3 regions of the Paenarthrobacter sp. TRD_SC_7 genome follow, and region 2 is predicted to be linked to each of the others. Evidence: riboswitches for the same ligand, from Rfam matches in the RefSeq annotation. Region 2 holds a riboswitch; each other region holds the start of a gene.
What was found. Region 2 has a riboswitch for glycine ahead of cycA (D-serine/D-alanine/glycine transporter). Riboswitches for the same ligand answer to the same signal wherever they lie in the genome.

Region 1: linked by a shared signal. The riboswitch ahead of gcvP (aminomethyl-transferring glycine dehydrogenase) and the one ahead of cycA (D-serine/D-alanine/glycine transporter) in region 2 are both predicted to bind glycine.
Region 3: linked by a shared signal. The riboswitch ahead of gcvP (aminomethyl-transferring glycine dehydrogenase) and the one ahead of cycA (D-serine/D-alanine/glycine transporter) in region 2 are both predicted to bind glycine.

Annotation. Positions count from the first base shown of each region.
Region 1 is NZ_CM149587.1:591,500-601,692, reverse strand. It holds gene lipA (lipoyl synthase) at 1-260, opposite strand, end outside; gene AC0J5Z_RS02995 (L-serine ammonia-lyase) at 307-1,707, opposite strand; gene glyA (serine hydroxymethyltransferase) at 1,884-3,203, opposite strand; gene gcvH (glycine cleavage system protein GcvH) at 3,200-3,583, opposite strand; gene gcvT (glycine cleavage system aminomethyltransferase GcvT) at 3,727-4,848, opposite strand; gene gcvP (aminomethyl-transferring glycine dehydrogenase) at 4,860-7,721, opposite strand; glycine riboswitch at 7,871-7,969, opposite strand; gene mscL (large conductance mechanosensitive channel protein MscL) at 8,141-8,605, shown strand; gene AC0J5Z_RS02965 (amino acid-binding protein) at 8,779-9,693, shown strand; gene AC0J5Z_RS02960 (dihydrofolate reductase family protein) at 9,760-10,193, opposite strand, start outside.
Region 2 is NZ_CM149587.1:4,158,637-4,168,829, reverse strand. It holds gene AC0J5Z_RS19790 (RecQ family ATP-dependent DNA helicase) at 1-937, shown strand, start outside; gene AC0J5Z_RS19785 (MFS transporter) at 1,051-2,481, shown strand; tRNA gene AC0J5Z_RS19780 (tRNA-Ser) at 2,548-2,635, opposite strand; gene AC0J5Z_RS19775 (prolyl oligopeptidase family serine peptidase) at 2,700-4,934, opposite strand; gene AC0J5Z_RS19770 (FAD/NAD(P)-binding protein) at 4,995-6,932, shown strand; glycine riboswitch at 7,006-7,104, shown strand; gene cycA (D-serine/D-alanine/glycine transporter) at 7,256-8,722, shown strand; gene AC0J5Z_RS19760 (ExeM/NucH family extracellular endonuclease) at 8,813-10,193, opposite strand, start outside.
Region 3 is NZ_CM149587.1:3,940,668-3,950,860, reverse strand. It holds gene AC0J5Z_RS18775 (hypothetical protein) at 1-276, opposite strand, end outside; gene AC0J5Z_RS18770 (sigma-70 family RNA polymerase sigma factor) at 487-1,302, shown strand; gene AC0J5Z_RS18765 (MFS transporter) at 1,378-2,928, opposite strand; gene AC0J5Z_RS18760 (TetR/AcrR family transcriptional regulator) at 3,001-3,540, shown strand; glycine riboswitch at 3,634-3,731, shown strand; gene gcvP (aminomethyl-transferring glycine dehydrogenase) at 3,912-6,758, shown strand; gene gcvT (glycine cleavage system aminomethyltransferase GcvT) at 6,768-7,901, shown strand; gene gcvH (glycine cleavage system protein GcvH) at 7,938-8,324, shown strand; gene AC0J5Z_RS18740 (L-serine ammonia-lyase) at 8,754-10,166, shown strand.

The DNA of each region.
Region 1 (10,193 bases), 1.1 Mb from region 2:
AAATCACAGCGCCGGGTGCACTCGGACCCGCCGATCAGGAACGTCGCTTCCTTGTCTTCCCAGCACTCGAAAATGTTCGGGCAACCGGCCTCTTCACAGACCGTGTGCAGGCCTTCCTTCTTCACCAGGTTCTTGAGCTGAACGAACTCCGGCCCCATCTGGACCTTGGCCTTGATCCACTCGGGCTTGCGTTCAACCGGGACCGCCGAGTTACGCTGCTCAACGCGCAGCAACTTACGGCCTTCAGGTGCGAGTGTCATGAGTTTCTTCCTTGTTGGTATTCCATTTTCGCAGGTGACTCCGGCGTCAGCATTCGACGACGTTGACGGCGAGGCCGCCCATCGCTGTTTCCTTGTACTTGTGGGACATGTCCTTGCCCGTTTCACGCATGGTCACGATCACCTCATCCAAGGACACCCGGTGCGTCCCGTCACCCCACAAAGCCATCTTCGCCGCGTTGATCGCCTTCGCCGCAGCGATCGCGTTCCGCTCAATACACGGGATCTGCACCAAACCCCCGATCGGATCACACGTCAAACCCAGATTGTGTTCCATCGCGATCTCCGCGGCGTTCTCCACCTGACCCGGCGTACCACCCATCACCTCAGCCAACCCGGCAGCGGCCATCGACGACGCCGACCCCACCTCACCCTGACACCCAACCTCGGCCCCGGAAATGGACGCCTGCTCCTTATACAACACACCCACCGCACCCGCGGCGAGCAAGAACTTCACCACCACATCGTCCTTATCGGCCTGCGTGGCCTGATCCATCCCCGGAGCATAATTCAACGCGTAATACAGCACCGCCGGAATGATCCCCGCCGCACCATTGGTCGGCGCCGTGACCACCCGACCACCCGAAGCGTTCTCCTCATTGACCGCCAACGCGATCAGGTTCACCCACTCCTGCCAATACTTCGGATCGTTCCGGTCCTTGTCCTCCTTCAGCAACCGCTCCAACCAATCAGGAGAACGACGCCGGACCTTCAAACCCCCGGGCAACACACCCTCACGCTTCAAAGACGTTTCAACACACGCCTCCATCACCGACCAGATATGCAAAAGACCCTCCCGGATCTCCTCCTCACTCCGGGACGCCCGCTCATTGATGAACATAATGTCGCTGATCCCCAACCCCTTCGAGGAACACCGGCCCATCAACTCCGCCGCCGTCCGAAACGGCAACGGCAACTCCGCTTTCGTCTCCTCAAGCTCAGCCCGGGCCGCGTCCTCCTCACCCTCCCGGACAATGAACCCACCACCCACCGAAAAGAACGTCGCCTCCCGCAGCACATTCCCCTCAGCATCAGAGACAGCAAACTTCATCCCGTTCGTGTGCCGCGGCAACACCGTCAACGGATGCAGGATCATGTCCTCAACCGCGTAGTCCAGGAGCGTGCCGCCGGAAAGGTTGAGCTTTCCCGTCTCAGAAATGGAAGCCAGCCGCTCCTCCACCTCGTCAGGAAGGATCTCCTCAGGGTTGAACCCCTCGAGTCCAAGCAAGACGGCCGTGAAAGTCCCGTGCCCCTTGCCCGTGGCAGCCAGGGAACCGTACAGGTCAACCCGCAACCCGGCAACGGATTCGAGCACGCCGGACTCACGCAACTCCCGGGCAAACACTGCCCCGGCGCGCATCGGCCCAACAGTGTGAGAGCTCGACGGGCCAATACCCACAGAGAACAGATCAAAGACCCCAACGGCCATGTTTTTTCCTAACTAAGTAAAACGAAAAAGACCCCCGCCCCGCCCCCAACAACGGAGCGGACCCCGGACGACCGATCAGCCCGCCCCCTTCACCGTTTCGATGCTTCGCTGCCAAACATGCCGTGCGCACGGCACGTCCCGCAGCCAACCCCCGAAACGGGCAGCCAGTACCCGACTTACGAGAGGTCCGCAACCCCCGGATACAGCGGGTGCGCTTTCGCAAGAACATCAACGCGGTGTCGCAACCCGGAAAGATCCGCATCGGCGTCGGCGATCAACACTTCGGCGATGATGTCCGCAACCTCCCGGAACGCCGCTTCCCCGAAGCCGCGTGTTGCCAAAGCCGGGGTACCGATCCGGAGACCCGAGGTAACCATGGGCGGACGCGGGTCAAAGGGAACGGCGTTGCGGTTGACGGTGATGTCGATCGCGGCAAGGCGGTCCTCGGCTTGCTGACCGTCGAGTTCGCAGTTGCGCAGGTCGACGAGGACCAAGTGCACGTCGGTGCCACCGGAGACCACGTTAATGCCCTTGACGGCTACATCGGGCTGGATCAGGCGCTCGGCGAGGATGCGGGCACCTGCCAGGACGCGTTCCTGGCGCTCCCGGAATTCCTCGGAAGCGGCGATCTTGAACGCGACAGCCTTACCGGCGATGACGTGCTCGAGCGGTCCGCCCTGCTGGCCGGGGAACACAGCCGAGTTGATCTTCTTGGCGATGTCGGCGTCGTTGGAGAGGATGATGCCGCCACGCGGACCGGCGAGGGTCTTGTGCGTGGTGGACGTGGTGACGTGGGCGTGTGGGACCGGCGAGGGGTGCAGGCCCGCGGCCACCAAGCCGGCGAAGTGGGCCATGTCCACCATCAGGTAGGCACCCACGGAGTCGGCAATCCGCCGGAACTCTGCGAAGTCCAACTGCCGCGCATAAGCGGACCAGCCAGCCACGATCAGTGCCGGTTTGTGCTCCTGGGCCAGACGCTCAACTTCGGCCATGTCCACGGTGTGGGTGTCCTCGCGGACGCCGTACGGGACCACGTTGTAGAGCTTGCCGGAGAAGTTGATCCGCATGCCGTGCGTGAGGTGGCCGCCGTGGGCCAGGTTGAGGCCCATGATGGTGTCGCCCGGCTTGATGAGGGCGTGCATCACGGAGGCGTTGGCCTGCGCGCCGGAGTGCGGCTGGACGTTGGCGAACTCTGCGCCGAACAGGGACTTCAAGCGGTCAATGGCGAGCTGCTCGACCACGTCAACGTGTTCGCAGCCACCGTAGTAACGCTTGCCCGGGTAACCCTCGGCGTACTTATTCGTTAGGACGGAACCCTGAGCCTGCATCACTGCAACAGCTGTGTGGTTCTCCGAGGCGATCATTTCCAGGCCGTCGCGCTGGCGACCCAATTCGTCGTCGATCTTCGCAGCGATCTCAGGGTCCAGCTCGGAAAGCTGGGCGTCCAAGGACGCCGACACCACCTGCTGAAAGTCAGTTACGGATACCGGGTTCACAGTTCCCCACCGTTCGTTGCAGCGTATTCTTCGGCCGACATGAGCGGCCCTTCTTCTGTTGCGGCCACCTTGAACAGCCAGCCGGCGCCATAGGGATCGTTGTTGATAAGGGCGGGATCGCTGACAACGGCGTCGTTGATCTCGGTCACCTCACCGGTGACGGGCGAGTACAGGTCCGATACCGACTTGGTCGATTCCACCTCGCCACACGTCTCGCCTGCAGTCACGGTCGACCCAACCTCGGGCAGGTCCACGTACACAATGTCACCAAGGGCATCCGCGGCAACCGCGGAGATCCCGATCCCTACAGGCCCGGCACCATCAGCGGCGACCCACTCGTGCTCAGCCGAGTACTTCAGCTCGGCAACTACTTTGCTCATTCCAATTCCTCACTTCTCGTATGTCTAAAACTGTTGTGGTCCGCGGTCCGGGTTGGGTGGCGGCGACCCGAACGGAGGCTTGGAACCCGTCTTTCAGCGGGTTGCCTCGATCCCTTGATTCCGTGGGCAAGGTGATCCGGCGGTTATTTCCGGCGCTTGTAGAACGGGAGCTGGACGATCTCGAAGGGTTCGGCTTTCCCGCGGAGGTCGACGTCGACGATCGTGCCCGGTTCGGAATGCTCGACGTCGACATACGCCAATGCGACCGGGTAACCGAGCGTCGGGCTCGGCTGGCCGGAAGTGACTTCGCCGATGAGCGAGCCGTCCTTGAGGACCGAATAGTGGGCGCGGGCGGCGCGGCGGCCAATGCCCTTGAGTCCGACGAGCTTCTGGCCGATGGTGGAACCGACGCCTGCCGCCTTGATGGCCGTGAGAGCATCGCGGCCAACAAAGTCGCTTTCCTTGGCGAGGGAGACCACGGGGCCGAGTCCGGCGGCGTAAGCGTTGACGTGGCGGGAGAGCTCGTTGCCGTAGAGGGGCATTCCGGCTTCGAGGCGCAGCGAATCGCGGGCTGCGAGGCCGGCGGGGATGAGTCCCTGGCCTTCCCCGTTTACGAGGAGCGCTTCCCAGAGACCAGGTGCGTCAACGTTCGGGATATAGATCTCAAAGCCGTCTTCGCCGGTGTACCCGGTGCGGGCCAGCAGCAGGTCCTGCCCGTTGATGGAGACCTCAACGGCAGCGTAGTACTTCAGCTCGGTGACCAGCGCGTGCTGCTCCGCGGGGACCAGCCTCAGCAGGATGGCTTCGGCGTTCGGGCCCTGCACGGCGATCAGGGAGGTTTCCGCCGAAGCATCCTCCACTATGACGTCGAAACCGGCCGCCCGCTCCAGCAGTGCCGCAGCAACCACCTTCGCGTTGCCCGCGTTGGGGACCACAAGGTACTTGTCTTCAGCGCGACGGTAAGAAATGAGGTCGTCAATGATGCCGCCGTCGGCGTTGCAGATCAGCGAGTACTTGGCCTTGCCCACTGCGATGGCGGACAGCTTGCCCACCAGCGCGTAGTCCAGGAAGGCGGCCGCATCCGGGCCGCTTACCCAGACTTCCCCCATGTGGGAGAGGTCGAACAGGCCTGCGGACTGACGGACCGCGTGGTGCTCGGCGAGCTCGGATTCGTATTTGAGGGGCATCTGCCAGCCGCCGAAGTCCGTAAACGATGCGCCGGCCTTTTTGTGCTGCTCGTAAAGAGCGGTGTAGTTCTCAGACATGTCGGGAGTCCTTAGTTTTCGAAGTCCGTGAGGGGAGGGCAAGAGCACACAAGATTGCGGTCACCCGCGGCGCCGTCGATGCGGCCGACGGGCGGGAAGTACTTGTCCTGCTTCAGGTGGTGGACGGGGAACGCTGCCTGCTCCCGCGGGTAGTCGCGGCCCCAGTCGGAACTTACGACGGCGGCAGCCGTGTGCGGCGCGTTGCGCAGCGGCGACTTCTCAACAGTGAATACTCCGTCTGCGACCTGCTCGATCTCCGCACGGATGGTGATCATGGCCTCGATGAAACGGTCGATCTCGGCCAGATCCTCGGACTCAGTGGGCTCCACCATCAAAGTGCCCGCAACCGGGAACGCGAGGGTGGGGGCGTGGAAGCCGAAGTCGATGAGGCGTTTCGCTACATCCTCGGCCGTGACACCCGTGCGAGTGGTCAGCTCACGGAGGTCCAGGATGCATTCGTGCGCCACGAGTCCGCCCTCGCCCGTGTACAGGATGGGGAAGTGCTCATCCAGGCGGGAGGCAACATAGTTGGCTGCCAGCAGCGCGGACTTCGTGGCCTCGGTCAGGCCCTGGCCGCCCATGAGCTTCACATACGCCCAGGAAATCGGCAGGACACCGGCAGAGCCATAACGCGAAGCCGAGATTGCAACGCCCGTAGAGGCGCCGTCCTCCGAAGAAACAGTGCTGTTCGCGTCGCCGGGCATGAACGGTGCAAGGTGGGCTTTCGCAGCTACAGGACCGACGCCCGGTCCACCGCCGCCGTGAGGGATGCAGAAAGTCTTGTGCAGGTTCAGGTGGGACACGTCGCCGCCGAACTTGCCCGGCTGGGCCAGACCAACCAGCGCATTCAAGTTGGCGCCATCAACGTACACCTGGCCGCCGGCTGCGTGGATCGCGTCGCAGACCTCGCGGACGTCGGCGTCGTAGACGCCGTGCGTGGACGGGTAGGTGATCATGATGCAGGACAGGACGTCCTTGTTGGCTTCGATCTTGGCAGTCAGGTCCGCGTGGTCGATGGTGCCGTCAGCAGCCGTAGCCACCACAACAACCTTCATGCCGGCCAGCACTGCCGAAGCTGCGTTGGTGCCGTGGGCAGAAGCCGGAATCAAGCAGACAGTGCGCTGCTCGTCCCCGCGGGACAGGTGGTAGCCGCGGATCGCCAGGAGCCCGGCAAGCTCGCCCTGGGAACCTGCATTCGGCTGGATGGAGACCTGATCGTAGCCGGTGATCTCGGTGAGGTCGGCTTCCAGGTCTTCAATCAGTTCGCGCCAGCCGGCTGTCTGGTGATCAGGAGCGAACGGGTGGATGGAGGCGAACTCCGGCCAGGAAATCGCTTCCATCTCAGCCGTGGCGTTCAGCTTCATGGTGCAGGAACCCAGCGGAATCATGGTGCGGTCCAGTGCCAGGTCCCGGTCGGACAGCTTGCGGATATAGCGCAACAGCTGTGTCTCGGAACGGTGCGTGTTGAACACCGGGTGCTGCAGGAAGTCGCTCGTCCGGGCCACGTTGGCGGGCAGTTCGAACCCTGCCGCGTCCCCTACCGGACCCGCGCCAAAGGCGACGGCCACCGAGGCGAGGACCTCCGGCGTCGTGGTTTCATCAACGGAGACGCCAACGGTGTCCGCGTCGATGAGGCGCAGGTTGATGCCGCGGGCTTCGGCGGCGGCGATGACCTTGTCGGCCTTGCCGGGGACGCGCACGGTGAGGGTGTCGAAGAAGGATTCGGACACGAGTTCGCGACCGGCCTTCTGCAGCGCGGTAGCGAGCGTGCGGGCATGGCCGTGGACAGTCTCGGCTATCGACTTCAGGCCTTCAGGACCGTGATAAACCGCGTACATCGAGGCGACGATGGCGAGCAAAGCCTGGGCTGTGCAGATGTTGGACGTGGCCTTCTCACGGCGGATGTGCTGCTCACGTGTCTGCAACGCCAAGCGGTACGCAGGCACACCGGCGTTGTCCTTGGAAACGCCCACGATGCGGCCCGGAAGCGTGCGCTCCATACCTTCGCGGACGGCCATATAAGCAGCGTGCGGGCCGCCGAAGAACAGCGGAACGCCGAAGCGCTGCGCGGTTCCGACGGCGATGTCCGCACCTTGTTCGCCCGGGGGCGTGATGAGGGTGAGCGCCAGAAGGTCCGCGGCAACGGTAACCAGCGCACCGCGTTCCTTGGCCTCAGCGATCACGCCGGAGTGGTCGAACACGCGGCCGGACACGCCCGGCTGCTGGAGCACGATGCCGTTGATGTCGCCGTCGGGAAGGCCAGCCGAAAGGTCCGCGATCTGAACCTCGAAGCCCAGCGCCTCAGCGCGGCCCTTCACGATGGCGATGGTCTGAGGAAGGAGATCCGCGTCCAGGACAGTCTTGCCATCCTTGGCGGCCTTGTTCTTGTTGGCGCGGCGCATCAGGAGCACAGCCTCGGCAACGGCGGTGGCTTCATCCAGCAGCGAGGCATTGGCAACGGGAAGTCCCGTGAGGTCCTGCACCATGGTCTGGAAGTTGAGCAGTGCTTCAAGGCGGCCCTGGGAAATTTCCGGCTGGTACGGCGTGTAGGCCGTGTACCAGGCCGGAGCTTCCAGAATGTTGCGGCGGATGACCGGGGGCGTGACGGTGTCGTAGTAGCCCTGGCCGATCATCTGCACGGCAGTCTTGTTCTTGGACGCGAGCTTGCGGAGCTCGGCGAGGACCTGCACCTCGGTAAGGGCGTCCTGCAGCTTCAAGGCAGTTTCCTGGCGGATGGAATCGGGAACCGCGACGTCTACCAAGCCGTCGACCGAGTCGTAGCCGATGGCCTTGAGCATAGTGTCAACGTCGGCTTGGCGGCGGGCGCCGATGTGCCGGTCCGCGAAGGCGGTGGGGGTTGATTGAACAGTCAAGAGGAACTCCATGATTCAGGCGCCCACTGAGCGCCACGATGATGTGGGGTTCCTCCCCGCTCTGTATTGGACCTGAGAGATTCCGCAGGAATGGTTGCCTGCTTGCACCGTCGGTGAGTCCGGTTACCCGGACTGCTTTCCAGAGTTGCCTAACCGCGGCGGTACATGGGCCTGAGAGATTCCTGGGGAGGATTTGCTCCTACGGCGCCTGACTGGATGTACCGGCAGGACTCTCCCGCCGCAGATCAAAAGCGTTGCATCACCGTCAGTGACACGCTTCACACCATAGCGGGTTGTCTTGGCTTCGTGCAAGCAAGCCCAGGCATAACCCCTCGCCCCCGAAACACCAGCTTGAAACTTCGGAGTGGTAGTTTGATCTCTGCTGAGGCAGACACCCGCACCCAATCGGAGGACCATCCATGCTTAAGGGTTTCAAGGACTTCATACTTCGCGGCAACGTGATCGAGTTGGCCATTGCCGTCGTCATCGGCAGTGCCTTCACGGCCCTGGTTGCTGCTTTCACCACCAACATCATTAACCCGCTCATCGCTGCCGCAGGCGGAGTGAACGCCGATGGCCTGGGCTTCAGGATCTGGCAGGACAACCCCGCCACGTTCATCAATATCGGCGCTGTGCTGACGGCGCTCGTGACCTTCGTAATCACCGCTGCCGTGGTTTACTTCATCTTCGTGGCACCCATGAACAAGATCAATTCCCTGGTCAAGGACCGGCTCTCCACCGAGGAGCCCGAGGAAGAGCCGCTTCCGGCAGATACGGCCCTGCTGGCCGAAATCCGTGATCTCCTCAAGGACGCGGCGGCAGCCCGCACCGCAGGCAACACTTCCGAGCTGGACGCGGACTTCGATTCCAACCGCACGCGCTAGGGCCGACCGCACGCGCTAAGAGCGTCCTCCCCGCGGGCGCTCCTTCCCCGTTGCTTAGACGAACCCGGCATCCTCCCCGCGAGGGCGCCGGGTTCTTGCACGTTCACCGGCCTGTCCCCAGAACGTGACGCGCAGGCAACCGGCTCGAAACAGGGGCAGGGCAGCATGAAACCATGAAGCCCAACCCGAGCACTCCCGTCACCGCAGATCTCCTCTGTGATGTCTGCGGACAGCTGCCCGAACCGCCCAAAGCCCGGCTCACACTCGCGAACATCGCGGTCATGCTTCCCATCGAGTTGCTGGTCCATGCAGCGGTGGTGGAAACTCACTTGCCTTACGTAGCCAAGGTCCTGCTGCTTGCCGTGACCGCCACAGTGTTGGTCATTTGGGTGGCTGAATCATCAGCAGCCAAGGTCCTCCGACGCTGGTTGCATGCGCCAGCCCTCCGCCAGCGGCGCAAGCTGCACCTCGCTCCTGCCCTGTGGCGAGCCAGAACGGTACTGCTGGACCAACCTGGGTCCCTACAAAAGATCACCCAGTCCCTCGCCAAGCTGGACACCAACATCCTTAGCCTTCACGTCCACCCGATGATCCGGACAGGTGGCGCCGCCACGGGGCTCAGTGAAAGGGTGATGGATGAGTTCGTTCTTTCCGCCCCTGGCGACGTCACCGAGCAGGAACTACTGAAAGCACTGCACGACGGCGGCGGGCATGAGTCACACGTTTGGCCCACCACGGCTTTAGCCATGGCCGACGGCCAAACCAAGGCCTTGAGTCTCGCCACCCGCATCGCCGGGAACCCGAAGGAGCTTCCGATGGCCGTCGCCGAGCTCCTCTCCGCAAAAGTAGTCCCGATCGATCCGGAACGCCCCACGCACGAGGCGACTACCGGCGTCGGGCCTTCCACTGACATCCTTAAAATTCCGACCGCGTGGCACGGTCCGCTGGTCTTTTCCCGGCCTGGTGAGCCATTTTCGCCCGCCGAATCGGCACGCGCGCACAGGCTGGCCGAGCTCGCGGAGATCTTGGCGCACAGTCCGGAGGACAGGCAGCGTTCCCTCCCGGTTAGTGGTGCGAGATCAACGTAACTCCCTGCGAAACGCCGGTGTCGTGACACGCGCCATGGCAGCAACCGGGCAGGAGCGCAGGACCTGTCAGTGCATCACGCGATACCTCAGGAAGATGGTGCCATTGCCGAAGGTGCGCTCTTGGGCGAGTTCCAGCCGGGTGCCGACTCCGTCCGGCAGGCCTTTCTTCCCGCCGCCCACCAGCACCGGCACAACGTAGAGCTGGCATTCATCGATCAGCCCTTCCCGGAATGCATTCGCCGCGAGTTCAGGCCCACCAATGACAATGTCGCTGGCAGCCGTGGCCTTTAGGTCCCTAACGTCCCGTGCCTTGAATTCCCTCTCGATCCGCGTCTTTCCAGTAGTGGGCTCCTGAAGCGAGCGGGAGTACACCACCTTCTCCGCACTTCGCCATAGCTGCGCAAAGTCGTCGATGTGGGCTGGCTCGGAGGAGGTGTCCCAGCTGTCCCAGGCGCTCATCACGTCGTAGAGCCGCCGACCATACAGGTACTGCTGCACAG
Region 2 (10,193 bases):
GGAACTTCTCCTCAAAGTCCTGGCGGTAGATGGAGCAGTAGAACGTGTTGGAGGCGGTTGGCGATCCACCGGCAAGCCATGGACCTATGACGCCGAGCGCTACGCACGCATTGCCGAGGCCCGTGTGGATGAGCAGGATTCCATGGTGATCTACCAGGACACGGCCGGCTGCCGCATGGAATACATCACCTCGGTTCTGGACGACGAAACAGCAGCCGCCTGCGGCCGCTGCGACAACTGCGCCGGCCGGTGGTTCCCTGTGGACGTGGCAGCCTCGGCAGCTGACGCCGCGGGACAAACTCTCCGGCGTGCCGGCATAGCCGTGGAGCCGCGCCTTCAGTGGCCCAGTGGCATGGACCGGCTCGGAGTGGCTGTCAAAGGAAAGATCAAGCCGGACGAGAGCGTTTCCGAAGGAAGGATCCTCGCCAGGCTCACAGACCTGGGTTGGGGCGGTGCTCTACGGGAGTTGTTCGCCGCCGGGGCTCCGGACCGCGCCGTGGACTCTGCCATGTTGCAGGCCTGCGTCCAAGTATTGCGCGAGTGGGCGGGGGCTGAAGGCGGAACTCCGTGGAGCGGCGTCGGCCGGCCGGCGGCTGTTGTCAGCATCCCGTCCCGGAGCAAGCCGCAGCTGGTGGAGTCCCTGGCACAGGGAATTGCCGGAATAGGACGGATGCCGTACCTCGGTCAGCTGCAGCCTCAACATGGAGGGCCGACCGGGGCACGTGGAGGCAACAGCGCATACAGGCTGGCCGGTGTCTGGGACAGGCTTGTCGTGGGTCCCGAGCTCGCGAAGGCCCTGGCGGATACTGGCGGCCAGCCCGTGTTGTTGGTCGACGACCTCGTTGACAGCCGCTGGACCATGACCGTGTCGGCCCGAGCGTTGCGCCAAGCCGGTGTTGGTGCCGTTCTGCCGCTGGCGTTGGCCCAAGCAGGATAGTAGGGTGCGGTCGAACTACGTCATGTTGTGATCGCTCCCACCCCAGGTCTATAGGATCGAGCAAACGCCTGCTTGCCTGTCGCAGGCCACCAGCCAGAACGTGGACCGGAGCCATGAGCACAAAAGCCAACACGGACGTCGAAGCGGCCAACGAATCAAGTTGGCGGCCGCGCCTGGCCCTGTTGGTGGCGGCCACGTTCTTCATGGAATTCCTGGACGGGACCATCCTGACCACGGCTATTCCGAGCATCGCGTCCGATTTCAGCGTGGCACCGGCCGACGTCAACATCACCATGACGGCGTACCTGGTGACAGTGGCGATGGGCATTCCGCTGAGCAGTTGGCTAGCTGAGCGGTTCGGCGCCCGCAGGATCTTCTGCCTCGCCATCTCGGTGTTCACCATTGCCTCCCTGCTCTGCGCAATGAGCACGGACCTGACCATGCTGACGCTCAGCCGGGTCGCTCAGGGCGTGGGCGGAGCCATGATGGTTCCCGTAGGCACCCTGGTGGTGTTGCGGGGCACCCCGAAGTCCGAGCTTCTCCGCGCCACCGCGTATCTCGTGTGGCCTGGCCTCCTGGCGCCGGTCTTGGCCCCGATGGTGGGCGGCGCCCTCACCACCTTCCTTTCATGGCACTGGATCTTCATCATCAATGTCCCCCTCGGCCTGGCCGCGTTCATTGCGGCCCTCAGGCTGGTGCCGCGAACACAGTTTGATGCCAAGCGCCGGCTCGACTGGTTTGGGCTACTGCTCACTACACTTGGCGTGGGTGCCCTTGTGGTGGGACTGGAAACCCTGGGAGGCCACGCCTCCAATGTGCTCGCCGTCTTGGTGGTCACTGCCGGGTTGCTGTCCTTGGTTTGTGCGGTGTGGTGGATGAGCAAAGCCAGAGTTCCGCTGTTCAATCTCAGCGTCTTTGGCACCAGGACTTTCAGGGCGACCTCCACCGGTGGTTTTATTTACCGGCTGACCATCAGTTCGGTTCCTTTCCTGCTGCCTTTGATGTTCCAGGACGGGTTTGGCTGGGATCCACTGAAGGCCGGCGTGATGGTTGCGGCCGTGTTCGTGGGCAACATTGGAATCAAGCCGGCCACCACGCCCCTGATAAGGCGCTTTGGGTTCAAGCCTGTGCTCGTGTTTGCGTCGTTCGCGTCAGCCGTCACGTTTGCGTTGTGCGCCTTCCTGGACGCCCAAACACCCGAGCCATTGATATTTGCGTTGCTGCTGTTCAGCGGTGCGTTCCGCTCCATCGGTTTCTCCGCGTATGCCTCGGTGCAGTACGCCGACATCATTCCAAGGCAGTTGCCCTCAGCCAACGCCATCTCCGCAACGCTCGTTCAGTTGGCGGCCGCGGCAGGGATCGCGGTGGGTGCTCTGTTCCTTCGCCTGTTCGAAACCACCCATGTGTTCGGGGCGGATCACGTGGCCGCCTACAAAGGGGCGTTCCTTGCCATGGCCGTCCTGATGCTGATCAGCACGGTGGACAGCCTGACACTCCATCGTCACGCCGGAGCTGAAGTCAGCGGCGGACCGAAGCGCGGCTGACCAGCGGCTCAATGGATAAGAGCCTTAAACGCAAAAGGTCCCGGTTCGAGAACCGGGACCAATTCGCGGAGACGGGGGGATTTGAACCCCCGGTGGAGTTGTGCCCCACACTTCATTAGCAGTGAAGCCCATTCGGCCGCTCTGGCACGTCTCCAATTGCTATTGCTAGCCCACCAAGGATACGCAGAACGTGCCGTCTAGCGCAAAACAGCTGCTTGTCAGTTGCTTCCAGCAAGGGAAAGCCACAGGAAGTGGTTGCTCCTGGCCTGCAGTGCAGCGGCCTGCCTATTGTCGGATGCCCCCGCGTGACCGCCCTCAAGGGCTTCGTGGAACCAGACGTTGGGGATGCCCATGGCCTGCATGCGCGCGGCCATCTTGCGGGCCTGGACAGGTCCCACGCGGTCATCGGACGTGGCAGTCCAAAGGAAAGTCTCAGGGTATTCAACACCGTCGTGAAGGAGATGGTAGGGCGAGAAGGTGCGGATGAACTCCCACTGTCCGGGGATATCGGGGTCACCGTATTCGGCGATCCACGAGTATCCGGCGGAGAGCTTGGTGTAGCGGCGCATGTCCAGGAGCGGCACCCCACAGGAAACAGCCCCGAACAGTTCCGGGTACTGGGTCAGCATGTTGCCTACCAGGAGGCCACCGTTTGAACCGCCCACACAACCGAGTCGACGGCGGCTGGTGACGCCTCGCGAGATCAGGTCCCGGGCCACGGCTGCGAAGTCCTCGTAGGCGCGGTGCCGGTTTTCCTGAAGTGCTGCACGGTGCCAGGACGGGCCGTATTCACCGCCGCCCCTGATGTTGGCCACGACGTAGACGCCACCGCGTGAGTGCGCGGCAGCCCCGTTGTCGGAGGATGCGCCCACAGTGCGGCGCTCAAGCCAGGCCCGCCCAACGGTTCCGCTGTAAGCGGGCGTGCGGGCGATCTCGAACCCGCCATAGCCGGAAAGTTGGGTGGGATTTTGGCCATCCAGCACCAGGTCTTTGGATGCGACTTGGAAGTAGGGAACCTTGGTCCCATCGTCAGAGACAGCAAAGTGCTGCTGGACTTCGTAGTCGGCCTCGTTGAAGAACGACGGCGACCGCTTAACTTCGGCGTGCCGGCTCACCACGCCACGGCTCTCGGCCTCCGACGATGACACGGCAAGCCTCCCTCTGGTCAACGTTGTGGGCGTCGTGAAACCGGTGGCCACCAGCCAGAAGTCGTTGCCTTCGGCGCCCGGGTCTTCGTCATCCACGGCGTAAGCATTGACGTCGTGCAGGGGCGGGCAGGCGTCCAGTACGGTGGAGGCCCAAACTCCGGCGGAGTCAACAGTTGATGGATCCAACACCCGGATTTCGGAGGACACATCGCGCAGGAGGTTCAGCATGAGGTAGTCCTTGGTCCAGCTCCATGACTGCAGCGACGTATGAGCATCCGGCGTAAAAAGGACCAGCAAAGAACGCGAACCAGCCAGATAAGAGTCAAAGTCAGCTGCCAGGAGAGATCCAGCAGGGTACACAACACCAGCAACTTCCCAGTCCCGCTGCGGGCGGAACATCAGCCAGTCCCGGTGGGCGCTGATGTTCACGTCGGTGGGAACGTCGATGGCCACCCATGAACCGTCCCGCAGCAGCGACGTACTGCGGTTGTAGAAGTCGATGTAGTCCACGGCGAAGGTCCGCTCGTAGCCCGGCGTTGAGTCGTGGGCCACCATGGCCAGCATGTGGTCCTCGGGGATTTCGAAGAGGCGCTCTGCCTGGGCCAGCGACTGGCCGCGGCGAAGCTTCACTCCGGTCCGTGCATAGGAGGACGTAGTTGCGGGGAGCCCGTCCGCGGTGCTGGACACGAGCAAAGTATCGGCATCCAGCCAGTTGACGTTGCCCTTCGCTGTGGGCAAGTCAAAGCCACCCTCCACGAAGGTGCGGGATTCGACGTCGAACTCGCGGTGGCGGTCAGCGTCGCCGCCGTCGGGGGAGAGCGAGACCATGGCCAGGCGGTACTCGGAGCCGTCGGCAGGACGGAGGAAGCCGGCGCCATGGAATACCCACTCAACGCCTTCGGCGGCGGCAAGGGCGTCGATGTCGAGCAGAACATCCCACTCAGGGTCCTCAGTGAGATAACTCTCCCAGGTGGTGCGGCGCCAGAGGCCCTTGGGGTGTTCCTGGTCCTTCCAGAAGTTGTAGTAGAAGTCGCCGCGTTTGGAGACCATCGCGATGCGATCGGTGGAGTCGAGGACTTCCAGGATGCCGGCCTCTACGGCCTCATACTCGGCGTCCTCCAGCAAGTCTTCGGTGCGCGCGTTCTGCTCGCGGACCCACGCCAGCTGTTCTTCGCCGTGGATGTCTTCGAGCCAGACGTTTTCATCCGTGGGCTCAGGCGCGACGTCCGCTGCGTGGCGCGGGCCGGAGGCTGGCGCGGTCTCATTCTCGGGAAGTGGCGTCTGATCAGCTTCTGTGGTGGTCATCGCCCCATCCAAGCAACACTATTCAACGGTAAGCAAGTCACGCAGAAGTTAGGCTTGAGCGTGGCTAAATCCCAAACCAATCGTGTTGCCCTGATCGGGGCCGGCCCTCGGGGCACCAGTGTCCTTGAGCGGCTGCTCGCGAATTGGGCTGCGGACAGCCCACAAGGAACCACCCTTCACATCGACGTCGTGGACCCCTACCCGGCCGGTTCGGGTCACGTGTGGCAACCGGAGCAGTCACGCCTGTACTTGATGAACACCCAATCGTTCTATCCCACCCTCATTCCCGAGGACCCCAAGCTCGCACCGCCGCTCACGGGCGGCTCGTTCGATCAGTGGCGGGAGGCCCGGCGTCGTGATGGCGAGGGACTGAACGACGCCGAAAAGGCGGAGCTGGCCACGCTGGAATCGCACAACTTCCCCAGCCGCGCGCTGTACGGGCGGTACCTTCGCCAGACTTTGGAAGGGCTGCTGGAACGGCTGCCCGACGGCGTCGAGGTCACCTTCCATGGGACGCTCGCCATTGCTGCGCGTCCCGTACCGGAGGGGTTCGACGTCGAACTCGCCAACGGTGTGACGCTCACCGCCGGGTCCGTGGTCCTTGCGCTGGGCCATATCGAATCCCGGCTGAATCCCGAGCAGCGGTCCTTCAAGAGCGCCGCGGAGGAACAAGGCCTGATGTACTTCCCGCCCGCACCGCCCGCTGACGTTGATTGGCAGGCTGTGCCGGACAACGAGCCCGTGCTGGTCCGCGGAATGGGTTTGAACTTCTTCGATGTGATGGGCCAGTTGACGGAGGGCCGCGGCGGCAAGTTTGTTGAGGCTGGTTCGCCCGGCGCGGGTATCCTCGAGTACCGGGCATCGGGCAGGGAGCCCAAGATCATTGCTGCGTCCCGAAGGGGCACACCGTATCGCGCCAAGGCGGGGCTGGCTGGCTACTACCCCAGCAGCATCACCATGCGCTACCTGACAGAAGACGCCGTGGACCGGTTTCGTGCAGCCGGTATCCAACCTGGCTTCGATCATGACCTCTGGCCGCTGCTCCACCGCGATGCACTCTGGGCCTATTACTCGACGCTGGCTCGGTCCCAGCCCGCCGCGATTAAAGACCCCCCGCAGTTCCTCGCCGACCTTGAGGATGCGCTCCAACCGCATGCGCACACCACTGCGAACTGGGAAATCGAGGTGGGAAACGTCGTCGAAAAACACGTCGTCACCTCCCGCCGGCTGAATCTGAGGGGGCTCGCGGCGCCGCTCGCCGGCCGGACATTCGCTTCCCGGAGCGTGCTGGACGCCGCTATCACGGCCTACCTGGATGATGATGCGCGACGATCAGCGCTAGGTGAGGCCGACCCGGTCAAGATGGCCATCGGCGCACTCCACACTGGCCGGGCAATCCTCAAATCCGTAGTAGCGGACGGCGGAATTACCGATGAATCCTGGTTGGCAGGGCTGCGCGGCTGGTTCGAGTCGTTTGTCGAAGGACTGGCCAGCGGAGCGCCGGCGTTGCGCTCGGAGCAGTTGGCCGCTTTGGCGCGTGCCGGCGTCGTGAGTTTTGTGGGACCGGACCCGAAGTTCAGCGTGGACCGGGGTGCCAAGGTGTTCCGTGCCGTTTCGCCGTGGGTACACGACGCTCCGGTGGAAGCACGGACGCTTGTGGAGGCGATGTCGCCGGCCAACAGAGTGGGCATCAACCTCTCGCCTTTGCTGGAACAACTCATGGCCGACGGACTGGTGCGCACCAAGATCATGATGGGTGTTGAGGGGACGCCCATGCAGACCACCGGCCTTGACGTGGAACCGCACCCCTACAGGCCCCTGGCGGCCAACGGGTCCATCACCAAGAACTTGTACGTCCTGGGTCTTCAGTTATCAGCGTCGCAGTGGGGGACGGCCATCGCCGCTGAGGCCCGTCCGCGCACCGGACCGTCGTACGCGAGCGGCCAGCGGACGCTCCGCGATGCCGATGAGATAGCGCGTAGCATTCTGGGCCGTTGAAGACATGAGGTTGCAGCGCCACGCCCCCTTCGTTAGTGTGTGAGCTGCATCACCGCTTGGTGTTGCGCGCTTTTGATCTGCGGCGGGAGAGCCCTGCCGGTACATCCCGTCAGGCGCCGTAGGAGCAAACCCTCCCCAGGAATCTCTCAGGCCCATGTACCGCCGCGGCGAGGCAACTCTGGAAAGCAGTCCGGATACCGGGCTCACCGAAGGTGCAAGCCTTCCTGCCCGGCAGGAAGGCGGAAACTCTCAGGTCCACGTACAGAGCGGGGAGGAACCCGAATCAATGTGGCACTCCGTGCCGCCTGAACGATGGAGTTCCTTTGACGATTCAGCGCCCACCTTCCACTGGTCCCGATTCACCCCACCTCGAGCGACAGCTCAGCAACCGCCACATCCAGCTCATCGCCATCGGCGGAGCCATTGGCACTGGCCTCTTCATGGGCTCCGGCAAGACTATTTCTGCCGCCGGACCGTCCGTCATCTTCGTGTACATGATCATTGGCTTCATGCTGTTCTTCGTCATGCGTGCCATGGGCGAACTGCTGCTCAGCAACCTCAACTACAAGTCATTCAGCGACTTCGCCGCCGACCTTCTGGGACCGTGGGCGGGTTTCTTCACCGGCTGGACGTACTGGTTCTGCTGGGTCATCACCGGGATCGCGGACGTGATCGCGATCGCCGGGTACTCCCAGGAACTCTGGCCGTCCTTGCCCCTCTGGGTGCCGGGACTGATCACCATCGCCATCCTCCTTCTACTGAACCTCGCCACCGTGAAAGCCTTTGGCGAGACCGAGTTCTGGTTCGCCCTCATCAAGATCGTCGCCATCGCGGCGCTCATCATTGTTGGCCTGTTCATGATTTTCAGCGGTTTCCAGTCCGACGCCGGACCGGCCACCTTCACCAATCTCTGGAGCCACGGCGGCTTCTTCCCGAATGAGTTCATGGGCTTTGTAGCCGGCTTCCAGATCGCCGTCTTTGCGTTCGTGGGCATCGAACTCGTGGGCACTACAGCTGCCGAGGCCAAGGACCCCGAGAAGAACCTGCCCAAGGCCATCAACTCGATCCCCATCCGCGTTCTGCTCTTCTACGTAGGCGCCCTCATCATCCTCATGTCGGTCACCCCCTGGACCCAGTTCGCTGCTGGACACAGCCCCTTCATTGCCATGTTCTCGCTGGCCGGCCTCGGCGCAGCGGCCACCATCGTCAACCTCGTGGTGCTGACCTCCGCGATGTCATCGGCAAACTCGGGTATCTACTCCACGTCCCGCATGGTGTTCGGCCTCGCCCAGGAGGGCGACGCTCCCAAGGTGTTCGGCGCTCTCTCCGGACGCAAAGTACCCCGCAACGCCCTGTTCCTTTCCTGCGTTCTTCTGCTGTCCGGCGTCGTCCTCATGTACGCCGGTTCGGACATCGGCAAGGCGTTCGACATGGTCACCACGGTGTCCGCTGTCTGCTTCGTCTTCGTATGGTCCATCATCCTGGCCAGCTACCTGGCTTTCCGGAAGCGTCGCCCGCACCTGCACGAATCTTCGGCGTTCAAGATGCCCGGTGGCGTGGTGATGGTGTGGGTAGTGTTCGCGTTCTTTGCCTTCGTGCTCTGGGCTCTGACCACCCAACCGGATACGCTCGCCGCCCTGTTGGCCACGCCGGTGTGGTTCATCATCCTGGGGGTCGCCTGGTTGATTCTCCGCCGCCGTCCCGCGCACTTGGCCCGTTACGAGGAGTTCAAGGCTGAGCTCCAGCGCGATGCGGACAGGACGCGGGAGCCGGAACCGGCAAACAAGTAACCGCACGGTCAACAAGCGCAGGCCCCTCACGAAGAAGTTCGTGAGGGGCCTGCTGTTGCTACTGGCCTGCTGGTCCTGTCTCAGGGGTGGTTAGCCCCTCAGGCACTTCTGATACTCCAGCCAGGCAAACGCATACCGAAGCCAGCCCACGATGTCATACCACTTGGATGGCTTGGTGGGTGCGGTGCACTGCGGCGGGTTGGTGCCGCTTTCCGCCACGTTCACCAGCGTCTTCACCACGGTTCCACTCTCGACGGCGGTGAGCACCAAGGTGCCGGCGCCTGCAGCCGCCGCAGCGGGAACCTTGAGGTTCACCGTGGCCTCGCCGGCCGTGACCGGAACAGAACCGAGCGCCAAAGCCGCGCCCTTGGCATCAACGAACACTGCATTCAGGGTTGCGTTGGCCGGGCTGCCGATCGAGGTGAGGTTCAGCTTGGACACGGCCAGGGAAACGGGCTCTCCGGTCTTGACCTCAGACGCCGTGGAGTTGACCACGGCCACAGAACGGCGTGCGAAGTCCGGCGACACCGGATTGTGCTCGCGCAGGTACTTGATCCACGCGTCGCGGTCCACCAGACCCGTGTCCTTCGTGTTGCTGCCCTCCTTGAAGACCCGGAAGTTGTCACCACCGGTGGCCAGGAAGCTGAAAGTCCCGACCCTGTACTCCTTGGCAGGATCGATCACAGCGCCGTTCACCCAGATGCCGGTGATGCGGTCGCCCGCGGGGCGGGCGGCATCGTAGGTGTAGTTGACGTTCTTGGACACGCCCAGCTGCTGGTAGGGGCGGCTGGGGATGGTGCCGTCAGCGTTGGTCTGCCACTGCTGCTCCAAAAGAGTCTTGAACTGTGCACCAGTAAGGGACGTGGTCCAAAGGTTGTTCACGAATGGCAGCACCGCGTTGGCCTCGGCATAGGTGATGGTCCCGTCAGGTGCATAGTACAGCTCGTTACGCAGGCCGCCGGGGTTCACGACGCCGATCTCCGCCGCGCCCAGTTCGGGCGCCTTGAGTGTATCCACGAGGGAGTCCGCCACCAGGTTGCCGAGTGTGGACTCATTTGCGCGATCGTCCCGCTTGGGGGCGCCGCCCGCCGGGTCCGGGGTGAAGGCCGTGGTGATATCAGCGGTCACTGCGCCCACCGGCTGGTTGCCGATCTCGGCTGCCTGGGCGAGGGCCTTGTCCACGATGGTCTTCACAGCCGCCACGCGAGGGTAGGCAGCCACGAGGCTTTCAGCGGTGTCAGTGGTCCGATCCACGATGGCGGCCTTGTAAGCAGTCACTGACTTGCTTGCGGTGTCCACTGTGAGGGTCACGCTGCCCACGTTCTCGCCGTAATTGCCGGTCTGCACAATGGGTCGGGTCTTGCCGGTCGGCTGGCCGTTGGCGTCCAGTACCGGGGCGTTCCAGGCGTATTCCTTGTGGGTGTGCCCCGTGAAGATCGCGGCGACGTCTGGAGTCGTTTCGTTGACGAGC
Region 3 (10,193 bases), 220 kb from region 2:
TGGTGCGATCGAAATGAGGGCGGGAAGCGTCAGTTGGTCGGGCGCTTTCCAGGCGGAGGCCACTGCGGAGGCTTCGACTCCGCGCGCGAGGGATTCGAATCGGAGGTTTTCGAGGACTTTTTCAAGTTCGGCCGCGGTGAAGTTCAGCCGGTGCCAGTTGCCTGCCCGGAGATGCAGGAGCTGCGTTTCGAGCAGGAAAAGCAAAAAATCAAGTTGCCTCCGCTCGCGCCACAGCGTTGCCGATAGCTCGTCCGCCCCCACGGTTCCCCAATTCATTTATGGCCTGCCAAAAATCACAATTTGGCAGGGTTTATGTTTACTTCTGTTGAGCGTACACGCAGAGTCGTTTTCAGGTGGTATGTTCACTGAACACGTACCTGAACGAAGTCCTTTATTGTCGCTGTGATTGGTCTCTTGGCGCCCTCTTGGACAACGTAGTTCAGGCCCTTGCAACTCAATAATCCGGTCTCATGGGGGGACTCACTTTTGAATCGCGAACAGCGCAACGAGCTGGTGTTGCAGCACCTTCCACTCGTTGGTTACTTGGTCTCTGACCTTTGCGCGCGCGCCACGCATTTGTCGCGCGACGATTTTGCTTCTGTTGGTTCCGTGGCGCTTATTACGTCAGCCGACTCCTTCGACCCCGACCTCGGCGTTCCGTTCGGTGCGTTTGCGCGCCGGAGGATCGTCGGTGCGTTCGCGGATGAGATGCGCGCCGGCGACTGGGCCACACGCTCAGCCCGCAAACGGATCAAGGAAACCACGGCTATCCAGGAGACCCTGACGGGCGTTCTGGGACGAAGCCCCAGCGTTGCCGAAATGGCCTCGGCCTTAGGTGTGGAACGCAGCTACGTCGAGGCTGCCATGGCCGACGCGGCGCGGACCCTTACGTCGTTGGACGAAGTGGTGGCAGACACTGTTGCCTCGCCCGCTGCTTCACCGGAACACTCCGTACTGGCCGATGAACGCATCAAGTACCTCCGCGCCGCCGTCGACGCTTTGCCGGAAAAGATGCGCTTCGTTATTCAGGAGATCTACCTTGCGGGGCGTTCCGTTAAGGAGCTTGCCGAGGAATTGGGCTCTACCCACGCCGCTGTCTCGCAGCAGCGGGCCGAGGGTATCCGGCTCATGCGCGACGGCCTGGCCGCCCACTACGCAGACAGCCCCGATCAAGCCTTTGAGCCAGAATCCCGCATCACCGCCCGACGCCGTAATGATTATCTTTCCGCGTTGGCCTCGGCAACCACAGGCGGAATCACCCGAGGGCTGGGACTGGGATCCGCGCTCAACAGCGCCGTCTAGGCAGCGCACAAGAATAAGGAGAGCCGGGCCGCTGAGCGACCCGGCCCTCCAGATACGTAGCCAGTCCTCTGCTTACTACTGCGCCTTCGGCACACGCCGGAGTACGACGGCGGCGAGCACTGCGGCGCCCGCCATCAGTACCAAGCCAATCGCGGCAGTGATGTGGACGCCGGACTCGAAAGCTGTCCGGGCGGCAACTGTCAGGGCCTCCGACAATGGAGCCGGAAGGGCAGCAGCTGCATCAACAGCGCCGGCTAGTGTTTCAGTGGACTTGCCTGCGGCTTGCGTGGATACACCATCCGGAATGATGAGGTTGTGCTGGTAAGAAGCAGTAAGGATTGAGCCAAGCACAGCCGTTCCCAGGAGCGAACCCAATTCATAGCCGGTCTCGGAAATAGCCGAGGCGGCACCGGACTTGTCGGCGGGCACTGACGCCAGGATGAGGTCGTTGGAGATGGTCTCCGCAGCGCCCACACCAACTGCGAGGACGGTTAAGGCTGACAACAGGAACACGGGTCCGCTGCCGTGGTCTCCCACCACCACAATCAGGTAGCCCACGGCACTGAGCGTCAGTCCTGCAGCCACCACGAACCCGGGCCGCACCCGCTTGACCAGCGGGACCACCAGCAGGCCGGCGATGACTGTTGCAAGGAGCGCGGGAATCATTGCGATGCCGGCCTCCATGGGCGACTGCCCTTCAACCAGCTGCAGGTGCTGGGCAAAGAAGTAGATGAACCCCGTCATGGAGAACAGAGACAGCACGTTCGCCACGATTGCGGTGCTGAACACCTTGTTCTTGAACAAGGCGACATCCAGCATGGGGTTCTCAATCCGCTGCTGACGACGGACGAAGAGAATTCCCATCACCACGCCGAAGCCCATGAAAGCTGCAGCCGACGCTCCGAAACCGTGGACCGCGAATTCTTTGATGCCGTAAACGAACGGCGCCATGGTGACCACGGACAACACAATGCTGGGCAGATCGACCCGGCCCGGGTTGGCGTCCTTGGACTCGGGAATCAGGAGCCGGCCGAAAGCAAGGAGTGGCAGGAGCAGGAAGGCTGCAACCAGGAAAACGGCACCCCACCAGAAGTGCTCCACAAGCCACCCACCGAAGATCGGGCCGAGGGCGGCGCCACCGGAGAAACCTGCGGCCCAGACTGCGATCGCAAGCCGGCGCCGGTTGGGATCGGTGAAGATGTTCCGGATCAGGGACAACGTGGAGGGCATCAGCATGGCGCCGAAGACGCCAAGGCCTGCGCGGCCGGCGATGAGCCATTCAGCGGAAGGCGCGAAAGCTGTAGCAGCCGAAACCGCTGCGAAGCCCGTGCTGCCGATCATCAGCAGCCGGCGTCGTCCGATCCTGTCGCCCAGGTTGCCCATGGAAACAAGGAGTGCAGCCAGGACCAGCGGATAGGCGTCAACAATCCATAGGAGCTGCACGCCGCCCACATCCAGGGAACGGGCGATTTCGGGCAGGGCAAAGGTGAGCGCAGTGTTGTCGACGGCCACCAGCAGCACCGGGAACATCAGGAGTGCCAGTGCCGTCCAGTCGCGCCACGGTGCTGCCTGGCCCTTAACGGGATGAGCGGAACGGGGTGCTTGGGTTGAGGACGGCGAGAACATGTCACTTACTGTACCGTCCAGACGGTATAGTTTCAAATGCAACCCTGCAAGCCTTTAGGGAATGATGGACACATGCCACGAAAACCAGTTGCCCGGGACGCCGTCCTGGATGCCTTCGAAGCCCTCCTTATTGAGGTGGGGGAGCGTGCCGCCACGCTCGACGCCGTTGCCAAGCGGGCAGGGGTGTCCAAGGGCGGGCTGCTCTACCACTTTCCCAATAAGGAAGCGCTGATCGCAGCCCTCCTGGAGCGCCTGGACTTGCTCGCCCAGGAAGATACCGAACTGATGAAGGCGGCGCCGGATGGTTCAGCCGCCTACTTCATCCGGTCCTCGCTCTGGGCGGACACCCCTATGGACCGGGCGTTCGTCGCCGCCACAAGACTGGCCGAGGTGGCCCACGAGGAAACCCGCCGCAGGTTCGCCGCGATCCAGCAACGGTGGCTGGACGTGCTCGCAGAGGACGTCGGACCGGAAGTTGCCAAGGCCGTGAGCTACATGGGTGATGGCCTCTATTTCAACGCGATATTCGAAGGTGGGCAGGAGGGTGGCAACGCCGGGCGGGAGGCCGACGTCGAAATCCTGCTGGGAGTCCTCGAGCGGCTTCGGAAGTAGCGAGTCATCCATTTGCTGCAGCGCCCGGCACATAGGACAATTAACCCTTGTGGCGTGTCCAACGCGGCACCCATACACAACTGAACATGCCTTTGATCTGCGGCGGGAGAGTCCTGCAAGCAAGTGATGCAGGCGCCGTAGGAGCAAACCCTCCCCAGGAATCTCTCAGGCCCACGCACCGCCGCGGCTAGGCAACTCTGGAAAGCAGCAGGCACTCCGCCCACCTTCGGGTGAAAGAGTGCTGTGCTCACCGACGGTGCAAGCGATGGTTGTTCACGCAACGCGCGGAAACTCTCAGGTCCAATACAGAGCGGGGAGGAACCCAGCCGCTGTGGCGTACCCAAACGCTGCCCAAGTAATGGAGTTCCTTCGTGACGGTTAGTTCTGCCTCCACCACCTTCGTCGATCGGCATATCGGCGCCCGCCGCCAGGCCGACATTGAGACCATGCTCAAGTCCGTCGGCTACGACACCGTCGATTCGTTGGTCGACACCGCCGTCCCGAACGACATCCGCCAGGATGTTGCCCTTACCCTGCAGAACGCACTGAGCGAAGTTGAAGTTCTGGCTGAGCTGCGCAGGCTCGCGTCCAAGAACAAGACCGCCGTCCAGATGATCGGCCAGGGCTACTACGACACCGTGACGCCGCCGGTGATCCGCCGCAACATCCTCGAGTCCCCGGCCTGGTACACGGCCTACACTCCGTACCAGCCGGAAATCTCGCAGGGGCGCCTCGAAGCACTCCTGAACTTCCAGACCATGGTCCAGGACCTCGTCGGCCTGCCAATCGCCAACGCATCCCTCCTGGATGAAGCAACCGCAGTGGCCGAAGCCGTCCTCATGATGCGCCGAGCCAACAAGAACAAGGCTGCCCAGGATGGCAAGACCGTCCTCGACGCAGACTGCCTCCCGCAGACCATCGCCATCGTCAAGGGCCGTGCCGAGGCGCTCGGCTTCGAAGTCGAGGTCGCTGACCTTTCCTTGGGTCTCCCGGAAGGTGCCATCAACGGCGTCGTTCTCCAGCAGCCGGGTGTGTCCGGCCGCGTGTTCGACCACTCTGCCGTGATCGCCGACGCCAAGGAGCGCGGTGCGCTGGTTACCGTCGCTGCCGACCTTCTTTCCTTGACCCTCATCACCCCTCCAGGTGAGCAGGGCGCCGACATCGCCGTTGGTTCCGCACAACGCTTGGGCGTTCCGCTGTTCTTCGGCGGCCCGCACGCTGCCTACATGGCCGTCCAGAAGGGTCTGGAGCGTTCCATGCCCGGCCGTCTGGTGGGCGTTTCCAAGGACGACGCCGGTGTCCCCGCCTACCGCTTGGCGCTGCAGACACGTGAGCAGCACATCCGCCGCGAGAAGGCCACATCCAACATCTGTACCGCGCAGGCACTGTTGGCCATCGTGGCCTCGATGTACGCCGTCTACCACGGCCCCGAGGGCTTGAAGGCGATTGCCGAAACCGCCCACGGTCACGCCCGCGCCCTTGCAGCGTCACTGAAGGGCGCCGGCGTCGAGGTCCTCCACGGCTCCTTCTTCGACACCATCACCGTCCGCATCCCCGGCAAGGCCGCTGAGATCGTCGCCGCTGCCGAGGCCAAGGGCATCAACCTGCGCGGCATTGATGCTGACACGGTTGGCATCTCCGTCGATGAGACCACTACTGATGAGATTGTCGGTCGTCTCCTTGAGGTCTTCGGCGCTTCGGTCCTTGAGTCCGCTGACGGCTTTGCGCTTGAGGGCTCAGTTGAACGCACGAGCGACTTCATGCAGCACCCGGTGTTCAACACGCACCGCTCTGAAACCCAGCTCCTGCGCTACATCCGCAAGCTCTCGGACCGCGACCTCGCGTTGGACCGCACCATGATTCCGCTGGGTTCCTGCACCATGAAGCTGAACGCCACGGCTGAGATGGAAGCCATTTCCTGGCCGGAGTTCGCCTCCATCCACCCGTTCGCTCCGGATTCCCAGACCGAGGGCTGGCGTGAACTCATCACCGACCTGGAAGCCCAGCTGACCGAGATCACCGGCTACGATCAGGTCTCCATCCAGCCGAATGCAGGTTCCCAGGGCGAGCTCGCCGGCTTGCTGGCGATCCGCGGCTACCACCTGTCCCGCGGGGACGAGCAGCGCACTGTCTGCTTGATTCCGGCTTCTGCCCACGGCACCAACGCAGCTTCGGCAGTGCTGGCCGGCATGAAGGTAGTGGTAGTTGCCACGGCTCCAGATGGCACCATCGACCACGTTGACCTCAAGAACAAGATCGAAGCCAACCGTGACGCGCTCTCGGCGATCATGATCACCTACCCGTCCACGCACGGCGTGTACGACGCCGACGTCCGCGAAGTATGCGACGCCATCCACGAGGCCGGCGGCCAGGTGTACATCGACGGCGCCAACCTCAACGCCCTCGTCGGGCTCGCCCAGCCGGGCAAGTTCGGCGGCGACGTGTCCCACCTGAACCTGCACAAGACCTTCTGCATCCCGCACGGCGGCGGCGGCCCGGGCGTGGGCCCCGTTGCTGCAAAGGCACACCTTGCGCCGTTCATGCCGGGCGATGCAGCAACCTGGAGCGAAGGCAACGACGTTCCGATTTCGGCGTCGCGTTTCGGTTCCGCCGGAGTCCTGCCGATCTCGTGGGCCTACGTGAAGCTCATGGGTGGCCAAGGCCTCACCGAAGCCACCAAGTCTGCACTGCTGGCTGCAAACTACATCGCATCCCGCCTCAACGAGCACTTCCCGGTCCTCTACACCGGCGAAGGCGGACTCGTGGCGCACGAGTGCATCCTGGATCTGCGTGAACTCACGGCCAAGACCGGCGTGACTGCTGAAGACGTGGCCAAGCGCCTCATCGACTTCGGCTTCCACGCTCCCACCCTGGCCTTCCCGGTTGCGGGCACGCTCATGGTGGAACCCACCGAGTCCGAAGACCTCGTGGAGATCGACCGTTTCATCGAAGCCATGATCACCATCCGCAAGGAAATCGACCAGGTGGCCAACGGTGATTTCTCCGTGCAGGATTCTCCGCTTCGCCGCGCACCCCACACGGCTGCCGCCGTCGTAAGTTCTGACTGGGACCGTGCGTACCCGCGCGAGCAGGCCGCCTTCCCGGTCCACCACCTCAAGCAGGACAAGTACTTCCCGCCCGTTGGCCGCATCGACGGCGCAGCCGGAGACCGTAACCTGGTCTGCTCCTGCCCGCCGATCGAAGACTTCGAAAACTAAGGACTGGTCATGACTGAGAACTACACGGCTCTGTACGAAGAGCACAAGAAGCTCGGCGCGTCCTTCACCGACTTCGGTGGCTGGCAGATGCCGCTCAAGTACTCCTCGGAGTTGGCTGAGCACCATGCCGTCCGAAAGTCCGCCGGCCTGTTCGACCTCTCCCACATGGGCGAAGTCTGGGTCACCGGTCCCGAGGCTGCCGCGTTCCTCGACTACGCCCTGGTGGGAAAGATCTCCGCCATGGCCGAGGGCAAGGCCAAGTACTCGCTGATCTGCCAGGCAGACGGCGGCATCATCGACGACCTCATCACGTATCGTCGTGGCTCGGAGAAGTTCCTGGTGGTTCCGAACGCCGGCAACGCTGCTGTGGTTGCTGCGGCTCTTCTGGAGCGCGCCGCTGGGTTTGATGTTGTTGTTGAGGACGCTTCCGCGTCGACTTCCCTGATCGCTGTTCAGGGTCCGCTCGCTGAGGCGATCCTCCTTCGCTTGGTTCCCGCCGAACAGCACGCGCTGGTCACGGAGCTGAAGTACTACGCGGCGGTTGAAGTCCCGTTGACGTTCGACGGCGGCACTCAGGACCTGCTGCTGGCACGTACCGGGTACACGGGCGAAGACGGCTTCGAAATCTTTGTGTCCAACGACTCCGCTGCTGCCCTGTGGCAGGCCATCGCGGACGTCGCTGAAGAAGGCGAGCTCACCCCGGCTGGTCTCGCATCCCGCGACTCGCTTCGCCTCGAAGCCGGCATGCCGCTTTACGGCAACGAGCTGTCCCGCGAGGGCAACCCCTTCGCGGCAGGGCTCGGACCCGTGGTGGCGCTGTCCAAGGAAGGTGACTTCGTTGGCAAAGAGGCACTCGCTGCCCTCAAGGCTGACGGTGCCGGATCCACCAGCGGACGCAAGCTCGTTGGCCTCAAGGGCCTGGGTCGACGCGCCGGACGCGGCCACTACCCGGTCCTCAAGGACGGCGCCGTGGTTGGCGAAGTCACCTCTGGTCAGCCCAGCCCGACGCTTGGGTACCCGGTAGCTTTGGCCTACGTTGCTGTCGAGCACAGTGCAATCGGCACGGCGTTGGACATCGACCTGCGCGGCAAGGCAGAGCCTTTCGAAGTCGTCGCACTGCCGTTCTACAAGCGCCAAAAGTAATTCACCGGTTTAGTCATCACACGAAAAGGAAACAGAATGCCCAAAGTAGCGCCCGAACTTCAGTACTCCGACGAACACGAGTGGGTTTCCCGCGGCGAGGGGAACTCGGTGTCCGTTGGTATCTCCGAGGTTGCCACCGACGCACTGGGTGACATTGTTTATGTTGACCTGCCCGAAGTCGGTTCCACTGTGACTGCAGGTGAGACCTGTGGCGAAGTCGAGTCCACCAAGTCCGTTTCGGACCTGTACTCGCCGGTGACTGGCGAGGTCACGGAGATCAACGACGCCGTTGTTTCCGACCCCGCCCTGATCAACAACGATCCCTACGGCGCCGGCTGGCTGTTCAAGGTTGCCGCTGAGTCCGAGGGCCCGCTGCTTTCGGCAGAGGAATACGCCTCCAAGAATGGCGGAGACCTGTCCTAACTGCTCTGGCCAGTGGGACCGACATCCTCTGCGACCTCGGTCGCTTGGGCGCCCGCTGGGCGGACGCGAAGCTCCCTTAGACGGTCGCTGCCGGACGCCGGTCCCAAGGGGCCGTTCCCGGAGCCGGCGAGGTATTGCCAGTCCAATTCGTGGGTTCGCTGCCGGAGGTGCCGTGCGCACGGCATGTCTGGCAGCTAAACCCTGTATTGGATGGTGGAAGCCCGCGGAGGAGGTCGGCCCAACGGGCCACCAGCCGCCGACTGTGGCGTAGCGTGGGATTGTAGAACTGAATAATATAGCGACGCCGGGTTGCCGCCTTTGGGGGCCATCCGGCGTCGTGCTTCGGCCGACCTCCGCCATAAGCAGGGGCGGCCCTCCGGCAGGACCATCTGCCGGACCGTTTTCAAGCTTTGTTAAGGGATCCCGACCATGGCTGTTGGTGTTTTCGATCTGTTCTCTGTGGGTATTGGTCCGTCGAGTTCTCATACTGTGGGACCGATGCGGGCTGCTGCGGTGTTCGCTGGTGAGCTCAAGGACGCTGGCGTCTTGGGCTCGGTGGCGTCGCTGCGGGTTGATCTGTATGGCTCGTTGGCTGCGACGGGTCGTGGGCACGGGACCATGACGGCTACGCTGCTGGGCTTGGAGGGTTATCACCCCGAGCTGATCCTGCCGGAGGAGGTGGAGGAGCGGCTCGCGACGATCGCTGAGACAGGTGTTTTGAACCTGGCTGGTGCCTCCGGCGAAGGCGTTGAGCTGCCGTATGCGGTTGAGGACATGATCCTGCATCCGTTGACGGTGTTGCCGCGGCACACGAACGGGATGAAGTTTGCTGTCTCTGATGCTGAGGGGAATGTGCTGCGGGAGGCGACGTTCTTTTCGGTGGGTGGTGGGTTCATTGTCCGGGAGGGTGAGGAGGACGCGGCCCGGGCTGAGCTTGAGGAGACGAAAGCGGAGTTGCCGTTGCCGTTTCGGACGGCGGCGGAGTTGATGGGCCGGTGTTCCTCGAAGGGGTTGGGGATCAGCGACATTATGTTCATCAATGAGCGGGCGTCCCGGAGTGAGGAGGAGATCCGGGAGGGTCTTTTGCATATCTGGTCGGTGATGGAGGCGTGTGTTGAAACGTCTTTGAAGCGTGAGGGTGTGTTGCCCGGGGGTTTGAAGGTCCGGCGTCGTTCTCCTGATTGGTTGGAGCGGTTGCTGAAGGAGGACAAGGACCGGAACGATCCGAAGTATTGGCAGGAGTGGGTGAACCTGATCGCGTTGGCGGTCAATGAGGAGAACGCTTCGGGTGGTCGGGTGGTCACGGCGCCGACCAATGGTGCGGCGGGGATCATTCCGGCGGTGCTGTATTACGCGTTGAATTATGCTCCGGGGATGGATCAGGCCACGCAGGCCGATAAGGACGATGTGGTGGTGAAGTTCTTGCTCGCCGCGGGTGCGGTGGGTGTGTTGTATAAGGAGCAGGCGTCCATTTCGGGGGCCGAGGTTGGGTGTCAGGGTGAGGTGGGGTCGGCGTCGTCGATGGCCGCTGCCGGGTTGGCTGAGGTGATGGGTGGTACGCCGGGTCAGGTGGAGAACGCCGCGGAGATCGCGATGGAACACAATCTGGGTTTGACGTGTGATCCGATCGGGGGTTTGGTGCAGATTCCGTGTATTGAGCGGAACGCGATCGCTGCGGCGAAGGCGATCAACGCGGCGAAGATGGCTTTGTGGGGTGACGGGACGCACCGGGTGTCCTTGGATGAGGTGATCGTGACCATGCGTGAAACGGGCAAGGACATGTCCTCCAAGTACAAGGAAACAGCGATGGGCGGCCTCGCCGTCAACGTCGTCGAATGCTGAGTCACGTTATTGTCAGTCCCTGATGCA